2 regions of the Paenibacillus sp. DCT19 genome follow, and region 2 is predicted to be linked to the other one. Evidence: riboswitches for the same ligand, from Rfam matches in the RefSeq annotation. Region 2 holds a riboswitch; the other holds the start of a gene.

Region 1 (9,631 bases), 740 kb from region 2:
TTGAAGAATCCGTGCAATACTGGCAGGATAATGATGAAATCTCTCCGCGCATGAGTGACAATAAAAATACAATGAAACAAATTTTGGGGCTCGGGGAGTCCTTCGACGTGGATCTGCGTGAAATGGTTTTGGGAGGCAAACATGTTGGAATACTGCTGTTGACCGGGTTTGCCAAAGACGAGATTTTACTTGAAGTGTTAAAAAGATTAACCTATCTCACTCCGGATCAAGTGTCAGAGCACGCGCTAAAATCTTACTTTGAATGCTACATTCCTCATATTCAGGTGGAAAAAGTAGATAGCATGAGCGCTGTAATTAAAAAGGTGCTTATGGGTATGAGTGCGATGTTTGTTGAAGGAGATCGCTCTGTGCTCATTATGGATACCCGGAGTTACCCGGTTCGATCGCCGGAAGAACCTTCCTTGGAGCGGGTAGTAAGGGGTTCGAGAGACGGATTTACAGAGACGCTTCTGACCAATGTGGCCTTAGTTCGGCGGAGGATTCGCGACCCTGGATTAAAGTTCGAGCTAATGCAGGTGGGTCGCAGAACTCAAACGGATGTATGTGTAGTGTACATTGATGATATCGTCGACAAGGTTCAAGTGGATTCTGTCCGGGAAAAAATAAAAAGGGTCGATATCGATGGTATCCCGGCTGCCGATAAGCAGTTGGAGGAAGCGATCATCAACAAAGGGTGGAATCCCTTCCCACTCGTGCGATACTCGGAAAGACCGGATGTTACAGCATCTCATCTGCTTGAGGGCAGAGTCGTTATTTTTGTAGATACCTCGCCAAGTGTGATGATCTTGCCAACGACCTTTTTTGATCTATGCGAGCATGCAGAAGAAAATAGGCAAACGGCCTTCATGGGAACCTACCTGCGGTGGGTAAGGTTTGCAGGTATTTTAATCTCTCTGTTTGTACTTCCTTTGTGGCTGCTCATGGTTATTGATCCTGCCATCAAACCGATGGGATTTGATTTTATCGGTCCACAGGAGAATGTTAAACTTCCGCTTATTCTTCAGTTTCTGCTGATAGAACTTGGGGTCGATCTCTTACGGATGGCAGCGGTGCATACGCCTACACCACTTGCTTCAGCGATGGGCTTGATTGCGGCTATTCTCGTTGGGGATATCGCTGTCAAAACAGGATATTTCGTCAATGAGGTCGTGCTGTACATGGCCATTGCTGCAATAGGGATGTTTGCAACGCCGAGTTATGAGCTTGGACTAGCCAACCGCTTGGTACGGCTGTTCCTTCTGATTGCGGTGGCTATCTTTAAAGTACCCGGGTTCGTGGTGGGTACCACCCTATTGGTTATTGCACTGACGATCCATCGTTCGTACAATTCATCTTATCTGTGGCCGTTTATACCGTTTAATGCAAAGGCACTTGGTAACTTTTTATTCCGACTGCCATTGCTTGAAAGTAAAAAACGTCCATCGTTCAACAAAACTCGTGATAATACCAAAATGCCTGATGATCCAGACGGAGAATCACGAAAAAGTAAAAAACACAAATGATCTGCTGAAAAATCCATTCTTCTTAGTGCCTAATTTGGTATACTGGTGTAAAATCATTGGAATAGCTTAAATTCCAGTATATAAAGTGAGGAATGCAGATTATGTATTTACATGGTACAAGTAAAATAAATGCACAAGGACATCTAGAAATTGGTGGAGTAGACGCAACAGATTTGAAAGAACAGTTTGGCACACCGCTGTATGTGGTGGACGAGCAATTAGTGCGTGATCGTTGCAGAGAATATATGGATGCATTCCGAGCTTCGGGTCTGGGCTTCCAGGTTGCATATGCAAGTAAAGCATTCTGCGTAATGGCAATGTGTGCTCTGGCTGCAGAAGAAGGACTTTCCCTAGACGTTGTATCTGATGGTGAGTTGTTCACAGCATTGCAAGCAGGATTCCCTGCTGAACGTATTCACTTCCACGGCAACAACAAAACGCTTGAAGAAATCGAGATGGCACTGGATGCAGAGATCGGTTGCTTCGTAGTAGATAACTTTAATGAACTTCACTTGCTACAAGCTGTGGCTGCGGACAAAAACCGCAAAGTTAACATCTTGCTGCGCGTAACGCCTGGTGTTGAGGCGCATACACATGAATATATCTCCACAGGACAGACTGATTCGAAATTCGGTTTCGATATCGGTAACGGAACGGCGTTCGAAGCAATCGAACTGGCATCCAAACAACCGAACCTGGTTCTGCTCGGCGTTCACTCTCACATTGGTTCCCAAATCTTTGAGGTTGAAGGATTCCAGATGGCTGTTCAGCGTGTTGCTGAATTTGCGGCAAGTGTGTATGAGCGTCTGAATGTTGCATTCAAAGTGGTTAACCTTGGCGGAGGATTCGGAATCCGTTATATCGATGGAGATACACCGCTTGAAGTTTCACAATACGTGAAGGCTATTACAGATGCGGTTAAAAATCACTTTGCTACAATCGGTTATGATGTACCTGAGATCTGGGTTGAGCCAGGTCGCAGTATCGTTGGTGAAGCTGGAACCACATTATACACAGTAGGTACGAGCAAAGACATCCCAGGCGTACGTAAATACGTTGCTGTAGATGGTGGAATGACGGATAACCCACGTCCTGCGCTCTATGAGTCCAAGTATGAGGCGGTGCTTGCAAACCGTGCTAACGAAGCCGTTCAAGAGACCGTTTCAGTTGCGGGTAAATGCTGCGAGAGTGGCGACATGTTGATCTGGGATCTGGAATTGCCAAAAGTACAAAGCGGTGACTTGCTTGCCGTAGCGTGCACAGGGCATACAACTATTCCATGGCGAGTAACTACAACCGGATTCGTCGTCCAGCGGTTGTATTTGTCAAAGACGGTCAAGGTGATGTAGTCGTTCGTCGTGAGACATATCAGGACATCATTCAGAATGACTTGGTACCTGAGCGTATCGCTAAACAGCCAGTAACTCGCTAATCTCATTAGATAGCGTGGACGGCAGTACAGTAGCTTCGTAAATCAGTAACTTATTTAGGAAGAAGGCAAAGGAGCGTTGCTCTTTTGCCTTCTTTTTAATGTTATATCAGCAAAAATGCAACATGTAGATAAGGGCGAGCAGGGCAGATATCACCTTTATTTAGCCGTATTGTGCGAAAAAAGTTGCTGATTATTTTGCGGTTGAACGCATTTCGGTGTACACTATGAAAAGTGCTATTAAGCTTGGCCTAGGGTCATATGCTTCTAGCACCACTAATGATGGTCAATACGAAAGGAGTCATTTACATATGGCGAAACAAGCGAAAATCAAAATGGCAAACGGCGGAGAAGTTCTGATCGACCTGTTCGATCAAGAAGCTCCAAACACAGTAGCGAACTTTGAGAAACTGGCAAACTCCGGCTTCTACAATGGTTTGACTTTCCACCGTGTTATCCCTGGCTTCGTAGCTCAAGGTGGCTGCCCAACAGGAAATGGTACTGGTGGTCCTGGCTACACAATCAACTGTGAAATTAACCCGAACAAACATGAGCGTGGAACATTGGCTATGGCGCATGCTGGCCGTAACACAGGTGGAAGCCAGTTCTACATCTGCTATCAACCACAACCACATTTGGATGGACAACATACTGTATTTGGTAAAGTGACCAAAGGTATGGAATTCGTTGACGCTTTCGAAGGAAGCGACAAAATGGAAACTGTTGAAGTTGTTGAAGCGTAAGTCGTACGAAATCAATAATGTTTTTCAGGAAACCTTTGGTGCTTCTGTTGAAGAAGCACTAAAGGTTTTTTTTGCATTCTTCGCTTATTAAAAGTTAGTATGTGACAAAAAGGAACAAAAAACAATTGATTTTTTGACGTTAAAGTGCTAACATCCAATTAATAACGCAACAATCCTTCGGGGAGGGTGAGATTCCCTACCGGCGGTGATGCACATGTTCATGTAATCAATTATGGGGATGTGCAAAGTCCGTGACCTGTCTGCTGATGCAGATGGCTGATCTGGTGCAATTCCAGAACCGACAGTATAGTCTGGATGGGAGAAGGAGAGAGTGCAGCTTCTGGCTGCATTTGCAGATGTATTGGTGTACAGTTGGGTTATACAGCTGTACATGGAGATAACGGGTATTCCCATTCGCTCCATACATAGGTTATGTCTTAGAAGCGCTTTACCTAGAATGAATTTCATTAGGGTATGTGTTTGTTTTCACTTACCTGGATCGAATCAAGGTAGTGATTCTGTGCGCTAGATGACCAATGTATCAATGCTGTCTTGCGACGACGCTTTGTCTCTCTTCTCCCCATCGAACGGAATGTTCGACGGGGATTTTTTTATTTTCATAACAGAATTCTTAAATATTCCATAGTGAAATTTGAAAAGATTTTATGATGAGGATGCACAGCATTTTCTCCAGTAGGAGAGGATATTAACAAAATAGATTAGACCGTGGGGTGACGGACTTGGAAATGATCAATGATGAATTTTATATGGGACTCGCATTGGATATGGCAGAACGGGCACAGGGACAGACTGGTATTAATCCCGTTGTAGGTTGTGTTGTGGTTAAAGAAGGCCGTGTAGTGGGGCTGGGATCACATCTGAAACGTGGTACTGGTCATGCCGAGGTACACGCATTAAACATGGCGGGCAGTGATGCCGAAGGAAGTACGGTATATGTTACTCTGGAGCCTTGTAGCCACTATGGCAAAACACCTCCATGTAGCGAGCGTCTGATCCATGAAAAGGTTAAGCGCGTAGTGGTGTGTTGTGAAGACCCTAATCCCCAAGTATCGGGCAGAGGAATCAGCATGCTTCGACAACAAGGAATTGAAGTTGAGGTTGGCATATTACGCGAACGTGGAAGACGCCTTAACGAAAAATTCATTAAGTACATCACCACAGGTTTACCGTTTGTGACCCTCAAAACGGCTTCAACGTTAGATGGCAAGATTGCTACTCGCAGTGGAGATAGTAAATGGATTTCTAATGAGCCTGCTCGCGAGATTGTGCATGCCCTTCGTCATCGTCACCAAGGAATTATGGTTGGTGTTGAGACGGTCATTGCGGACAATCCTGAATTGACGACTCGATTGCAAGTGGAGGGCATCCATCCGGTGCGAATCGTAGTGGATTCCAAGCTACGCCTGCCTGTAGGCTCGAAAATGGTCAAGGATGGCATTGCACCAACCTGGGTACTGACAACAGACGAAGCGAGCCCGGAAGCGGCTGAGCGTCTTGAGGCATATGGTGTAGAGGTTATCCGCTGTGGACCAGGGCCACGAGTTGATCTGCTCAATGCTCTCAGCAAGCTGGGTGAACGTGAGATTGGATCTATTTTGCTCGAAGGTGGAGGTACGTTGAACGGCGCCATGCTAGAGGCTAGACTCGTGGATCGTATGCTCATGTTCATCGCTCCCAAAATCGTGGGTGGTTATGATACGCCGGGAAGTTTCCGGTTTGAAGGAGTTGAGCGTATGAGTCAGGCGATTCAATTGAATCAACTCGAAATCGAGCAAGTTGGAGATAATATTAGCATTGGCGGTATTCCGGTCTGGCCAGAGTAAGGGAGATCGATTAAGCGTGAGTGCTAAGAAGTTGTACAAAAAGGAGGCGGTAGCATGTTTACCGGTTTAGTAGAAGAAGTCGGTCACATTCGACGCATTGGTCGAAAAGGCGAAGCATTGGTGCTGAACATCGGAGCTTCCGCCATCATGGATGATATGAAAATTGGCGATAGCGTTTCAGTAAATGGAGTATGTCTAACGGCAACAACGCTCGAAGGCGATGGTTTTACCGCTGACGTAATGCCGGAAACGTATCGACATACAAACTTGAACCATCTGCAATCTGGAAGCAAAGTGAACCTAGAGCGAGCCATGTTATCTGGTGGCCGGTTTGGTGGACATATTGTGCAAGGGCATGTGGATGGCACGGGTGTAATCGGCAGTATTACACGTGATCAGAATGCGGTTGTTTTCGAAATTAAACCGGATGATAACGATCTCTTCAGATACTTGATTCCAAAAGGTTCTGTTACCTTGGACGGCATTAGTCTTACCGTTGTGAACACCTCTTCTGGATCATTCACGGTCTCCATTATTCCTCACACAATCGGAGAGACTGTGCTGAATTTTAAGAAAACTGGAGATACCATCAATATTGAATGTGACATCTTGGGTAAATATGTAGATCATTTGCTTCAATATGGAAGGGGTCACTCCAGCTCGACAGAAACAAAACCTAAAAGGTTAAGTGAAGAGTTTCTAGCTAATCACGGCTTTGCGTAAAATATAGGTATGAATAATCTTTTTACACGAGAACGGAGAAGACAGATAAAAGAATTGGAGGGAGACGTATGACAGAGCAATCCATTCTCGATCCAATCGAGGAAGCCATCTATGATCTGATGCGAGGGAAACCCGTAATCGTTGTGGATGATGAAGACCGGGAAAATGAAGGTGATTTCATCGCTTTGGCAGATAAAGCTACGCCTGAAGTCATTAATTTCATGATCACCGAGGGTAGAGGTCTGGTCTGCGTACCGATTACACAACAACGTGCGGACGAACTTAACCTCAAACCAATGGTTCAGCAAAACACGGACTTTCATGGAACGGCATTCACCGTGTCAGTTGATCACAAAGATACAACAACCGGCATTTCTGCGTTTGAACGTTCCGTTACGGTGAAAGGCTTAATAGATCCTGATGCGAAAAGTACGGATTTCCGCAAACCGGGTCACATGTTCCCGCTCATCGCCAAAGAAGGCGGGGTACTGCGTCGTGCTGGACACACGGAAGCTGCGGTTGATCTGGCAATCATGTGTGGTTCATACCCTGCAGGCGTGATCTGTGAGGTAATTAAGGAAGATGGTACGATGGCGAGATTGCCTGATCTACAGGAAATCGCGCGTAAACATGATCTGAAGCTAATCAGCATTCAGGACATGATTCGGTACCGGAATGAGAAGGAACAGCTGGTACAGCGCGAGGTGGCTGTGCGGATGCCGACGGATTTTGGTGAATTCCAGGCAGTTGCATACACCAATGCGGTGGATAATAAGGAACATGTAGCCCTTGTTAAGGGGAGATTGACGGTTCCAAGCCTGTATTGGTACGCGTACACTCCGAATGCCTTACAGGGGATGTATTCCACTCTCATCGCTGTGACTGTGGGCCTCAATTCGATGCGGCGCTCAGACAGATTGATGAAGAGGGCAATGGCATTCTACTCTATATGAGGCAGGAAGGTCGAGGCATTGGACTAATTAATAAGCTCAAAGCCTATAAGTTGCAAGAAGAAGGGTTAGACACAGTCGATGCCAACCTGAAGCTTGGGTTCGCTGCGGATCTTCGTGATTATGGAATAGGAGCTCAGATCCTCAAAGACCTTGGGGTTCGCCAGATTCGATTGTTGACCAATAATCCACGCAAGATCAAAGGCTTAGAAGGATACGGCCTAGAAGTGGTTGAACGGGTACCGATTCAGATGCAAGAAAATGAGGATAATACGCTGTACCTGCATACGAAACAAGCGAAGCTGGGACACATGCTGAAGTTTGACGATATCGAGCAAAATGAAAAATAATTGAACTTCGATTCATATGTAATTTGTGGAAGAAAAAATTAATAAGTTATCTCGGTTATATCTCATACTAATTATAGGAGTTGACTAATAATGCCAAACTTTTTTGAAGGACATTTAGTGTCAGAAGGATTAAAATATGGAGTAGTGGTAGGACGTTTCAACGAATTTATTACGAGTAAATTGCTTAGCGGTGCACTTGATGCTTTCAAACGCCATGGCGTGCAAGACAATGAAGTAGATGTGGCGTGGGTTCCAGGAGCCTTTGAAATCCCGCTTATTGCACAAAAAATGGCCGAGAGTGGCAAGTATGATGCGGTTATCACTTTAGGAACAGTCATTCGTGGATCAACAACTCATTACGATTATGTATGTAATGAAATGGCAAAAGGTGTTGCAGCAATTAACCTCAAAACAGGCGTGCCAACGATCTTTGGTCTCGTTACTACAGAGAACATTGAGCAAGCTATTGAACGCGCTGGAACGAAGGCGGGCAACAAAGGTTGGGATGCGGCTACGGCAGCAATTGAAATGGCGAACTTGACGAAACAGCTAAAATAGTGCTTATTTAATGTAGTGCCCTGCTCTGCGCAGACGAAAACGGGAGACCGAATTCGGCGGCTTAGCAGGGTTTTGTATTTTTCTGGCGGGAGGATTCGTCTAGTGACGGTAGTTACATACAAACTGGAGACTTTTGAAGGGCCTTTGGATCTGCTGCTTCACTTGATCGACAAGGCAGAGATTCAAATCCAGGATATTCCCATCAGCGATATTACCGATCAATATATGGCGTATCTGCATTCGATGCAAGAATTGGAGCTTGATATTACAAGTGAATTTCTCGTAATGGCTGCAACACTTTTGTCAATCAAAAGCAAGCTATTACTGCCCAAGCCACCGGTAATTGAGGATTTTGAGGATTATGATTATATCGAAGATGAAGATTATGATCCACGTGCTGAACTGATTGCACGTCTGATTGAATATCGCAAGTACAAAGGAATTGCACGACATTTGCATGAGCGAGAGTGGGAGCGCAGCCTCATTTTCTCCAAGGAGCCTGAAGATCTTAGACCTTATATGCCTGTGGAGACACAATCGAATCCGGTACAGGGTCTTCATACCTCGGATCTCATCGCTGCTTTTCAGAAGGCGTTACGTAAGGCTGAGAAGAGAACGACTGTTGCTCGTATTCAACGCGATGAAATATCGGTTAAGGATCGTATTCGTGATGTTGTGGGTGCTCTGGAGCGTGTAGGGCCAGGAGGTAAGTTGTTGTTTTCGAAGCTGTTAGATGATCAGATCTATCGGCATGAAATCGTCGTTACCTTTCTTGCGATCTTGGAGCTTATGAAGATGAAGCAGATCGTCTGTTATCAGGAACGGATGTTTGAGGATATTGTTATGGAGTGGAGAGGGGAAGCAAGGAATCATGGATTTTCCGAAATTGAAGTCGATTATTGAAGGCCTGCTGTTTTTGTCCGGAGAAGAAGGTCTGAGTATCAAACAAATTGCCGAAATTGTAGATCAACAACCGGAACGGGTGTCTGATGCGGTGGAGGAAATGGTCGCTGATTTTGCAAATCAGGGAAGAGGGGTTCAGATTCTCAAACTGGCAGGTGTAGTGCAGCTCGGTACATTGCCGGAACATGCCTCTTATTTTGAGAAGCTTGCCTATTCTCCAGCGCGTACTTCGTTATCTCAGGCAGCCCTGGAGACGCTTGCGATCGTGGCATATCGTCAGCCGATTACTCGGGTGGAGATTGAAGAGATTCGCGGCGTGAAGTCTGAACGTGCCATTCATACGTTAGTGAACAAGGATTTGATTCATGAAGTGGGACGAGCAGAGGCTATTGGACGTCCCATCCTGTATGGGACAACCAAGTCATTCTTGGATTATTTCGGACTTGCTACAATTAAGGATCTTCCTGAGCCGGGCTTATTCGAGGATACGGAGAACCTGGAGGAAGAGACGCAGCTCTTGTTCGATAAGCTGGATGGTCAGCAAGTAAACTTGGATATGAATGATCAGACGGATTCATTTGATGAGGTAATCGATAATAATGAATTAG
Region 2 (9,631 bases):
CATCTCTGAGTTATTAGCAGCTACTGAACTGAATGCTGAACAGAGAGAGTATGTCACCACAATACAAAGTAGCGGAAAGTCTCTGCTTCGTATTGTTAATGATATCTTAGATTTTAATAAGCTGGAATCAAGCTACGATCAATTGTTAAGTGAGCCTTTCAATCCTCGTGAATCCGTCAAGGAAATGTTGGATATCCTTCATACCGCAATCTCGGAAAAAAATCTTCAAGTGAATATATCCATAGATTCTCGTATTCCACAGATTGTTGTTGGAGATGATGGTCGATTCAGACAGGTATTGCTGAATTTATTAGGAAATGCCGTGAAATTCACTCCTGTAGGAAGCATCGGCATTAATGTTGTACTTCTAAATGCCGATGGCAGCAAGCTTAAAATGCAAGTCAGCATACAGGATACGGGGACGGGAATACCCCAGGACAAGCGAAGCCAGCTGTTTCTACCATTTTACCGAGTGGATAACAGCATTACCCGACAAACAGAAGGAACAGGTCTTGGGTTAGCAATCTGTAAACGGATCATAGAGCTGATGAATGGGGACATACGCCTTGAAGACGAGCATAATGATACCCCAGGCACTACGATCACGTTCACTGCGGAGTTTAATAAATATCTAGAGGTTGATCTTTGAACTGGTATCATCGAACTTTGAAATAACTAGTTACTACGGAAAGTAGGATGCCAAGTGTTAACGTTGAAGAAGGTTGAGCTTCAGGGACATGATGTATTTGAACTCATGCAGGGACATCTTCAAGACTCACACTGGTTAGATAGTTCCATTTATTTAACAGAAGAAGTAATTAATAAGACTGAGTTTGTAAAGATATGTAAGCATTGTTTAGTGAATTTTAACTATTACGGTCCGACTGAAGTCAACCAAGTCGAATGGAAACAGATGAAGCAAATGGCCGATTCATCTGAATCCGAAAGTACTAAACAATTGTTAGCGGAAATTGATTTTTGGGCAATCGAATGCTTCGAAAATCATTCGTGCTTCACAATCTGTGGTATATAACTTGCGGAAATACATTAAAGCGAAATTTCATACTAGTTTAATAGAGAAAAGGCAGTCGTTCTTAAGGAACGTACTGCCTTTTTCGCTTGTTGTGATGTTAATTACGACTAGTTAATCTGCTAGTTCAAGATGAGCGAGTGGATATTTTCGCAATTATAAGCAGATTGGATAAATCTATTAGAAAGGGTTCTGATATCAAATCAGACGGTAGCCCGGTGGCAAGTTGCCTGTACGTCTAATTCTACGGATCTGAGCCAGTGTCAGCCGCTCATTCGATGCGATTAGCGACTCAACATCCCCTCTGCGCAGGAAATCATCCAATTCTCGAATGCTACGGTTACCCCGCAGTACAACGAAATTATCTCTGAAGCGAGACCGATCGAACAAAACCAGAGTAGCGAACGGGTTGGTAGAGAAGAATCGCAGGCTCTCGATCCCTGTCAGGACTGAGTCAATATCGCTTATGCCGAGGTTGCCACGGTAGACTCTTCTTAATCCTCTGAAATTCTCTTCACTATACACGGTTAAGCGGGGTAGATAATTTGGGAGATTGAAGCATTTTTGTTATCCATATAATATACCTCCTTAACATAGTAAACATTCATCCTGGAAGCAGGAGATGCTATGAGACATCCTATGAAAAAGAGAGGACAAATGTGTGGACGAATCTATCGGATCAAAATGCTGATGCGAAATAGTACGCGATTATAAAATGAACTTGAATAGTGTTCTGTAGCTTGACAATCACAAATTTTTTTATAAGAACAAAGACTGAAAGATTTAAATTAACATCATAAATATTATGTAAACTAAATATAAATTTTATTTTTTACTTAGTTCAAGAAGAAATAATAAAAGTACCCAACAGAATGGGTCTGATGGGTAGTATTGTGGTTATTTACTTATTATCTTTAATGGGGAAGGCACATCAGTTATTGTTCATCAGCTTTAAGGGGTAAAATCGACCATTATGAGCTATTTTGTCCAACGGTGCATGGCCTGCTTCATTCGCATAAATGGACACTTGGAAGGTGTTTGTTCATCATCGGATAGGAAATATTGTTTCCATTCCAGGTTACCTTCCTGACCGTACCATTTCAGAGAAGGGTGCGCTGGGACAGCGTCGTAGTCCGTCAGACGTTTACGGATAAGAGTTTTCATTTTACGACCGAGAGGCGTGCTGTCATTAATGGATTCGAACACCCAACGCGGCTGAAAAGCCAACATGAAATATGGGAAATGCCGACTCGCTCTGAGCTTATGAGCAGGTGTCGCACAAAAGCAAAAATAGGGCTCCCCGTCAAAGCAAAATTCCCAAGTCGAATCATTCGGTTCTGTTGATATGTGTTCGGGCCAGGGAGATTCATCTTGTGCAGTAATCCGACTGAGTAATTCCCAGAAAAGAGACTGGTACTGTTCGACTGAGGTATGTTCAAGTAACTCCTTTGGTGTGTCACAGATAATGACTAAGGAAGCATATTGCCCTGTATCTCTGGAGATTGTTCCGTACTGACCTAACAGATGGGCTATGTCTTCGACCGCTTCTTGGGAACGTGGATCATGTGCAAAACCAAACCTTAAATGTCCGGACAGAAAGCCAACTCTTCCCGGTACACAGGGGTACGTGTTTCCATCGTCTGCGATCATATTTGAAAACTTCAAATAAGCATCCTGCTGCCAATTCGGTAATTGCTCAAACCCATGCTTTATTTGATCGGCACTGAACAGTTCCGTCATCTACTCCCAACTCCATTCCACGTGATGCTATTACAGTATTAATGGAGGAGGTATTGGGTGACTGTCCCGCAGTCGAAGTTATTCAGAAAAACACGGAGCGGATCGCTTCAACTCCGAAGTATACTCCAAAACCAATCAGACAAATACCGGACAAAATGGAGATAGAGCGCAAAACGACTTCATTCTTAAACTTGTGGAACCGACTTGCCATCCAGGCCATAATAACGTCCCAGATTAGAATGCCGATGAATATTCCCAGACTGTATAACAACAAATGTGGCGTATCGGCATGTTTGGCTGTAGTTGCGAGAATAGATCCATAGATGCCAAGCCAAAATAAAATATTGAGTGGATTGGAGAGAGCCATTAGAAATCCAGATATAAAGGACTTTTTAATTGAAACCTCTGTGAGAGAGTAGCTTTTTGTGCTTTGTTTCAGTTTGGATAGTGTCTCCACGCCCGTATACAGAAGAATAAAACTACCAAAAGACCATAGAAAGGATCTTAATAATGGCGTGTCCAAGAAATGAGCGACACCAAAATAGATGAACAACATGTACACTAAATCTGCGAACATTGCACCTAAACCAAGAATCCATGCATGCAAAAAACCGTGCCGGGCTCCCGATCCAATTGTGCAGCGTTAATGGGACCGATTGGAGCCGACAAGGATATTCCAAGAATTACATAACTCAGTAATACAGACATATCTGATTCACTCCCAGTAGACGAAATCGATCCATTGAACCTTACATCACAAAGACATGAGATGAGATGCAGGGTACAAGTTATCGTATTCTCCGTAAGAATGAAAAAGAACAACACAGAGATGTAACTATGTAGAATGAATGTTTAAAGGTTCGATTCAGGCACGATATCCAGTTGAATAGGGGTGGCATGGTATCCATTGCATGAACTCTCTTCGCATGGACATGCTGACAAACCAACAATGAGGTCGGTTAGAGCTTTCATTTCAACATAATCACCAGCACGGGACTCAGGTGCGACCACATTGATGTTTCCCTTATCATCCACTACCGTATTCATAAACAAGTTAAACGGATAATGTTGATCTGGTGGTAAAATTCCAAAAGGTGCGAGTGCCATGTTTAAATTATGATAACAACTGGCGTGATCCTTCTTGTCGTACAACACCTCATACATTTCAGGTCGACAAGCGGAGTTGAAGAAATCATGAACTCCGACAGTATCCTTAGTTATCGTTAGTATAGGTTGGTATCGATTAGAATATAGAGATTGCCCAGGTTTGATCCGGTACGAGCACAACACGTCAAGGGTTACTCCGGGATCAAGGCGATGATTAGCGTCAAGTGCATCATAAGCTACAAAGTCAACGACCTGTTGTCCTTTGAGGTCGGTTATCCGAATTAATGCTCCCTTACGAACCATAAGTGCATAGCCTGTTTTTGCAGGAATTGTAACCGGATAAGCTGGGTTCTCTTGTTTGGTTGGATTCATTCGTAAACTGACCTCCGCATACTTTTGACTACAGTATGCGGAGCATACTTCGCTTTCATGCACAAACGCAATTAGGAAGGAAATAATGGGTTACCCTTCATGCCAATCCAGAGCTCGGATGCTTCAAGCTGTCCAGCAAGATGTAACAGCCAGTCCTCACGTCCTTTGGTTGCCATCACCTGAACACCCATCGGCAAACCTTCAGGCGTCATATGAACAGGCACACTCATCGCAGGCTGACCGGTTAAATTGGCAAGCTGCGTATAAGGGGTGTATGTGAGGCTAGGTTCAAACATTTTATAGATCATATGCTGCTGTTCTAGCTTGTCTAGTTCGCTAACACGCATTAAATGTTGGATCTGCTCGGCATGAGGTGTGAGCTCTCCGATCTGAGGTGCAGGATACGCATTGACTGGCGTAACATAGAAGTCATAACGGGTGAAGAGGGTAGACATTTGCGCCGCAGCAACGTCCCATTCAGCCAAACTATGAACAAACTCAGCAGCAGATACCTTTTTGCCTGCTTCAGCTAGAACCCAAGACTCAATCTCCATATCATCTGCAGTTAGCTCTCTACCCATAGCATGCTCCATAGAAGCGATCATCGCGGCCATTTCGCCGCTATTCATCATGTAATAGTTTTCCATTAACCGTACACCATTGACTGGGCTTAATTTCTCTTCAACCTCATGGCCTTGCTCTTCTAACCAACGAACGACCTTATACACGGCTTGTTTCGCTTCCTCACTTACAGGAGTGCCTACTGGAGAATCAGTGGTATATGCAATTTTTAATTTGCGTTGATGAGGATAATTGAGGTCTGCCAAGTAGCTGCCCGGGAAAAGAGGGCATGGAAGGCAGCTTCAGGTTGAATGACTTGCAACGTATCCAGCAACGCAGCGCTGTCTCGAACCGTGCGGGATAATGCAAAATCAATAGAAGCTCCCTGCCATTGACGACCAACACCAGGTCCTACTGGAGTACGTCCTCTGGTCGGCTTCAGACCGAACAATCCGCTGAAGGAAGCAGGGATGCGGATTGAACCTCCTCCGTCACTGGCACCAGCAAGAGGTACAATTCCAGATGCTACTGCGGCTGCGGCACCTCCGCTTGAGCCACCAGGAGAGTGATTCGTATTCCATGGATTGCGTGTAGGTCCATGCAGACGGGGCTCAGTAATATTTTTCAGACCAAACTCTGGGGTGTTCGTATGTCCGATAATAATAAAACCAGCTTCACGCAGCCGAGAGACAAAGTTAGAACTTCGTAACGCCCGGTGCTCCTTCAGAAGACGGGAGCCTGAAGTTAAGATTTGACCCTCTAGGGATTGAGAAATGTCCTTAAGTAGCAAGGGAACACCAGCAAATGGTTGTTCTCCTGGGCGAATCATGCTTGCTTCCTGACGGGCTTGTGCTTCATATGTACGAATTACCGCATTAAGCTGTGGGTTCACTTCTTCAAGTCGTGCATATGCTGCTTCGAGCAGTTCGATCGGTGATACTTCACGGGAGCGTACAAGCTCTGCTAAACCAATAGCATCATAGGATGTATATGAAAATGAAGACATTAAGCATCGTTCCTTTCTAAGGTGGGTATCCAGTGTTCCATATGTCATCGTACCATCGGATTGCAGAAAAGACAAAAGCACTGTTCATCCATTGGGATAGACAGTGCTTTTTTTATAATATCGTTTGAGAAGTTAACGTATATGTTAGGGATGCATCCTGCGTAAGGAATTACTCTGTACGAAGCTTAGGGGCTGCATCAGTAACGCTTGATGAGCGCTCCTGCTGTTTGGAAATGGCAAAGAGTGCAATCCATATTAGGATAAAACCAACGAGCTGTTCCCATGTAATCAACGTACGGAAAGCGATCCAGTTAACGAGTACACCCGCCATTGGGAAGCTAAGTTCTGCCAGTGTAGCCACAGAGGCTTTTGTAGAGGACAAGCCTTTATAGTATAACAACAGGCTCAGAAGTCCAGGCAATAAAGCTTGACCCAATATATTTAGCACTACAGCCGCTTGTTCGCCTGTTCCGGAAGGCAATGTCCATGCGGCTCCTTCATGCCATGTCATCAAGAAGAGCAGGGGCAGAGCAACTACGAACCGCAGAGAAGTGACTGTCTCATATCTTGCTTGACCTAGCATCAATCGACCCATTACCGTAGATCCGCCCCATAGAGCAGCAGCTCCCAAGGATAAAAGGCTCCCTGCATGAACCCAGGTATTCCAGTTTCCAAGAGGGAGTGTGAATCCAAACGTGAGCAAATAAGTTCCTGCAAGTGCAATGAAGAATAGTCCCCCAAAGCGACGCGGCAGCGTTTCTTTGAGAAGTAGCTTAGCCAGTACAATAGCGAACAATGGCTGCATTTTTTGCAACAAGAGAACGGTATTGGGATCATTGTTGGTTAGCGCCATTGTGAACAACACCGTTGCGAGTGCTGATCCACCCCAGGAAATGAAGATTACAGCAATCCAGTGTCTAGCACGTAGATTTTTCAAGTCTGCACGGAATTTCCATAAGACAGGAATGGCGACTAGACTGACAATGATGTGCTCAATAAGTACAATTTGAGTCGAGGTCATGGTCTGAAGCAAAATAATTCGGAACAAGGGATCTACGCCCCACAATGCAGCGCCAATCACAACAAGCCAAAATCCAGTGTTGCTTCGTTCTTTCCGATAGATCGTTGAGGCAGTTTGATTCTTTTCCATATTCAGGACTCCTTCGTCAGAACACGGAATCTTCAGTTGGCAAAATCGACAAAAGCCCCCGTTCTGGTGAATCACCAAATAAACGGGGGCTCATCCATGCATATGTCGTTAGGGAAGAAGACTTCCCGTATAACGGCATGACATGTGTTGATCTTCTCTCATCCGGACTGTACCGTCGGCCTTGGAGTCTCACCAAGTCAGTCGCTGATACCTATATCAGTCAGCGAGTCGCGGGCTGGTTCCGAAGAACATCACCGCCGGTTGGGAATTGCACCCTACCCGAAGATCCTATTCAATTGTTTAGTATGTTGAACAAGTTGTAACATCAATGATTTCATCTTAATCTTGTAAGCGCTAGCAGTTCAAGTGTTTTTTTCAGAAGATGATATTCCAGCTTCCTTGCTGTCTGCGAAGAAGAACAATCTGTCCAGAATGATATGCATCATGTATGATCCATCGGCTAAGGGCAAGTCCCCAAGTGTCCTCGGTATCCATGTATTGTGCATCTAGATGAGATTGTTGCAAGGCTGCAAGTTGGGTTCGTAATTGTTCAGCAAGTGCTGTAACGCTCTTCACTAAGTCATTCCATCCTTGCTCGTCTGATGCATCTCCCGAATCACCAAATGTCGCGACATTACTTGCTGCGGCTGGAACGGAGGTAATGCCCTGTATACGTTGCGAGATGCGAAGGTTGTAATAGTGCATATGGTTTACCAGCTGCCAGATGCTCAGTCCACCTGAAGACGGAACCCAGGCAGCTTGTTCAGCGGTGAGCCCCTCCAGTGCCTTGGCTACAGGTACAATCCAACTACATTGATCCCATATGCTGTCTTTTTGCGTTAATAAGATGTCGATTGCAGATACAGTCATTCGTTGTTCCTCCTCGTTATCGTGGTTTGCTAAGTGAAATAAGTTGATCATCAGCACGACAAAATAGATGACCTGCAACTTAGATGACACTTTCATTCAGCATAGGAAATATAAGGATAAATATACCATAACTACGCGATCTTGTGATGATACATCCTTCATTATGGATTACAGAGCTACAGTGGTAACAGTCTATAATCATCTGATGTATATTTATGTTAATATTAGGAGGGACGGAGGGACATTTTGCGAAAAAGTTTAATTATAGTTGGTCTATGTTTGCTTGTTATATTAGGATTTGGCGCGATGCAAGGGTTACATGTGAATGAAATCAACGCATTGCCCCATGATGGTCAGATTGTAAAATCCAAAGAAATTCATGGTTACGGCCAAGTGGTATTGTTTGTAGATCATCAAGACCAGAGTTTTGGCATAGCCAAACTTGAAAAGAAGTTCGGTTTCTTACATCGTTTTGATGGAAGCTCATATGGTCGTACGGTCGAGGAAGGCAAGCCGTTTGAGGCTACTAGTCTAGGTGATCCTAATCGCTTTATAGTTGGGGTAGTAACACCCAGGGAATCCAACATCGAATACATAGCGGTCGGTAATCATCTGAAGGATGTTTCGTCTTCGCAATCTTACGAGCTCTCCCTTGAAGAAGTGAAAGCTCATCCGAATGACTACCAACTTGAAGAGATTGACGATCAGTATGCACTGTTTGTATTAGATGAGTATACCGAGGAGAACTGGACAATAAGAGCTTTTGATCAAGATGGAAATATCGTTGCAGACAAGATATTTGGCGATGAAGTAAGATACATGAATGAGGAGAGAGCCGATTGAAAAGAGTTATTGTTACGACGATTGGGATAATTGTGATCAGCTTTGTATTGTTAATAGGCATGAATCTCCTTGGTTCACCTTTTCCTGTCGTTGTTGAGGAGCGTCCGGCAGTTCCAGGAGAGCGCGAAGTGAAGGTTCATGAAGGAGGTAATTCAATGCTTCAATTAATCTGGTGGAAAGAGTAGGGTTGAAGCAGAGGAATTATATCAAGAAATGAAAATATCTATGAAGTGTTCTGACTGTGGGAGGTTATGGTTTTTTGGATGGGTTTGATGAGAAGCCGAGTGAGTATGTGCTAGTGATAGACAACAAGTGACCAAAAAATGTATAAAACCTTGTATAGCTACGTGCTATTCGAGGTTTTTTTAATTCCAAAATTTGCAAACTTGAAGAATTAACTATATAATACATATATACTTTATAAAAATAAGTATTAAATCATCATCGTTCAGCGCTGATTCATACCGTCATACAAGTCATATCCAACTAAAACTATGATTGGAGATGTGTCTAATGGGGAAAAGTTATTTGCTGAAAAATGGTTGTGTCGTATCAATGGATGCCTCGGTTGGTCAGTACAAAAGGGCAGACGTCTTGATTGAGGATTCTTTAATAATAGCTATCAAGCCTGATCTGGAGTGCGCCGAAGCAGAGGTTATCGATGCATCCGATATGATTGTGCTCCCAGGGCTGGTAGATACCCATCGTCATGTGTGGGAGTCCCTGGTTAAGACAACAGGAACGAATTGGTCGCTTCCTGTGTATTTGCAGAATCTCTATTATGGAGCAATGGGAAGCAAGCTTCGGCCTCAAGACAGCTACATCGCGAATTTGTTAGGATCTTTGGAAGCGCTTAATGCTGGAGTGACAACGGTATTGGATTGGAGCATGCCATACTCTTCAGAGCACACAGATGAATTGATTCGCGGGCTTCAGGATGCTGGAATTCGTG

Evidence for each region. A riboswitch is a leader RNA that binds a small molecule or an ion and turns the genes downstream of it on or off. The one in region 2 is predicted to bind FMN.
Region 1: another riboswitch for FMN. It lies ahead of ribD (bifunctional diaminohydroxyphosphoribosylaminopyrimidine deaminase/5-amino-6-(5-phosphoribosylamino)uracil reductase RibD); the one in region 2 lies ahead of DMB88_RS15650 (DMT family transporter).

The regions. Positions count from the first base shown of each region.
Region 1 covers NZ_CP029639.1:4,163,904-4,173,534, reverse strand. Annotated here, with positions in the region: gene DMB88_RS18895 (spore germination protein) at 1-1,523, shown strand, start outside; partial or broken gene lysA (diaminopimelate decarboxylase) at 1,625-2,955, shown strand; gene DMB88_RS18885 (peptidylprolyl isomerase) at 3,264-3,695, shown strand; FMN riboswitch at 3,865-4,026, shown strand; gene ribD (bifunctional diaminohydroxyphosphoribosylaminopyrimidine deaminase/5-amino-6-(5-phosphoribosylamino)uracil reductase RibD) at 4,436-5,539, shown strand; gene ribE (riboflavin synthase) at 5,594-6,262, shown strand; partial or broken gene DMB88_RS18870 (bifunctional 3,4-dihydroxy-2-butanone-4-phosphate synthase/GTP cyclohydrolase II) at 6,331-7,562, shown strand; gene ribE (6,7-dimethyl-8-ribityllumazine synthase) at 7,653-8,120, shown strand; gene DMB88_RS18860 (segregation and condensation protein A) at 8,223-9,023, shown strand; gene scpB (SMC-Scp complex subunit ScpB) at 8,992-9,631, shown strand, end outside.
Region 2 covers NZ_CP029639.1:3,421,804-3,431,434, forward strand. Annotated here, with positions in the region: gene DMB88_RS15620 (ATP-binding protein) at 1-649, shown strand, start outside; gene DMB88_RS15625 (hypothetical protein) at 1,229-1,555, opposite strand; gene DMB88_RS15630 (YqcI/YcgG family protein) at 2,009-2,770, opposite strand; partial or broken gene DMB88_RS15635 (LysE family transporter) at 2,853-3,478, opposite strand; gene DMB88_RS15640 (DUF1989 domain-containing protein) at 3,623-4,249, opposite strand; partial or broken gene DMB88_RS15645 (amidase) at 4,321-5,816, opposite strand; gene DMB88_RS15650 (DMT family transporter) at 5,986-6,966, opposite strand; FMN riboswitch at 7,113-7,257, opposite strand; gene DMB88_RS15655 (DinB family protein) at 7,342-7,836, opposite strand; gene DMB88_RS15660 (hypothetical protein) at 8,083-8,679, shown strand; gene DMB88_RS15665 (hypothetical protein) at 8,676-8,864, shown strand; gene DMB88_RS15670 (amidohydrolase family protein) at 9,193-9,631, shown strand, end outside.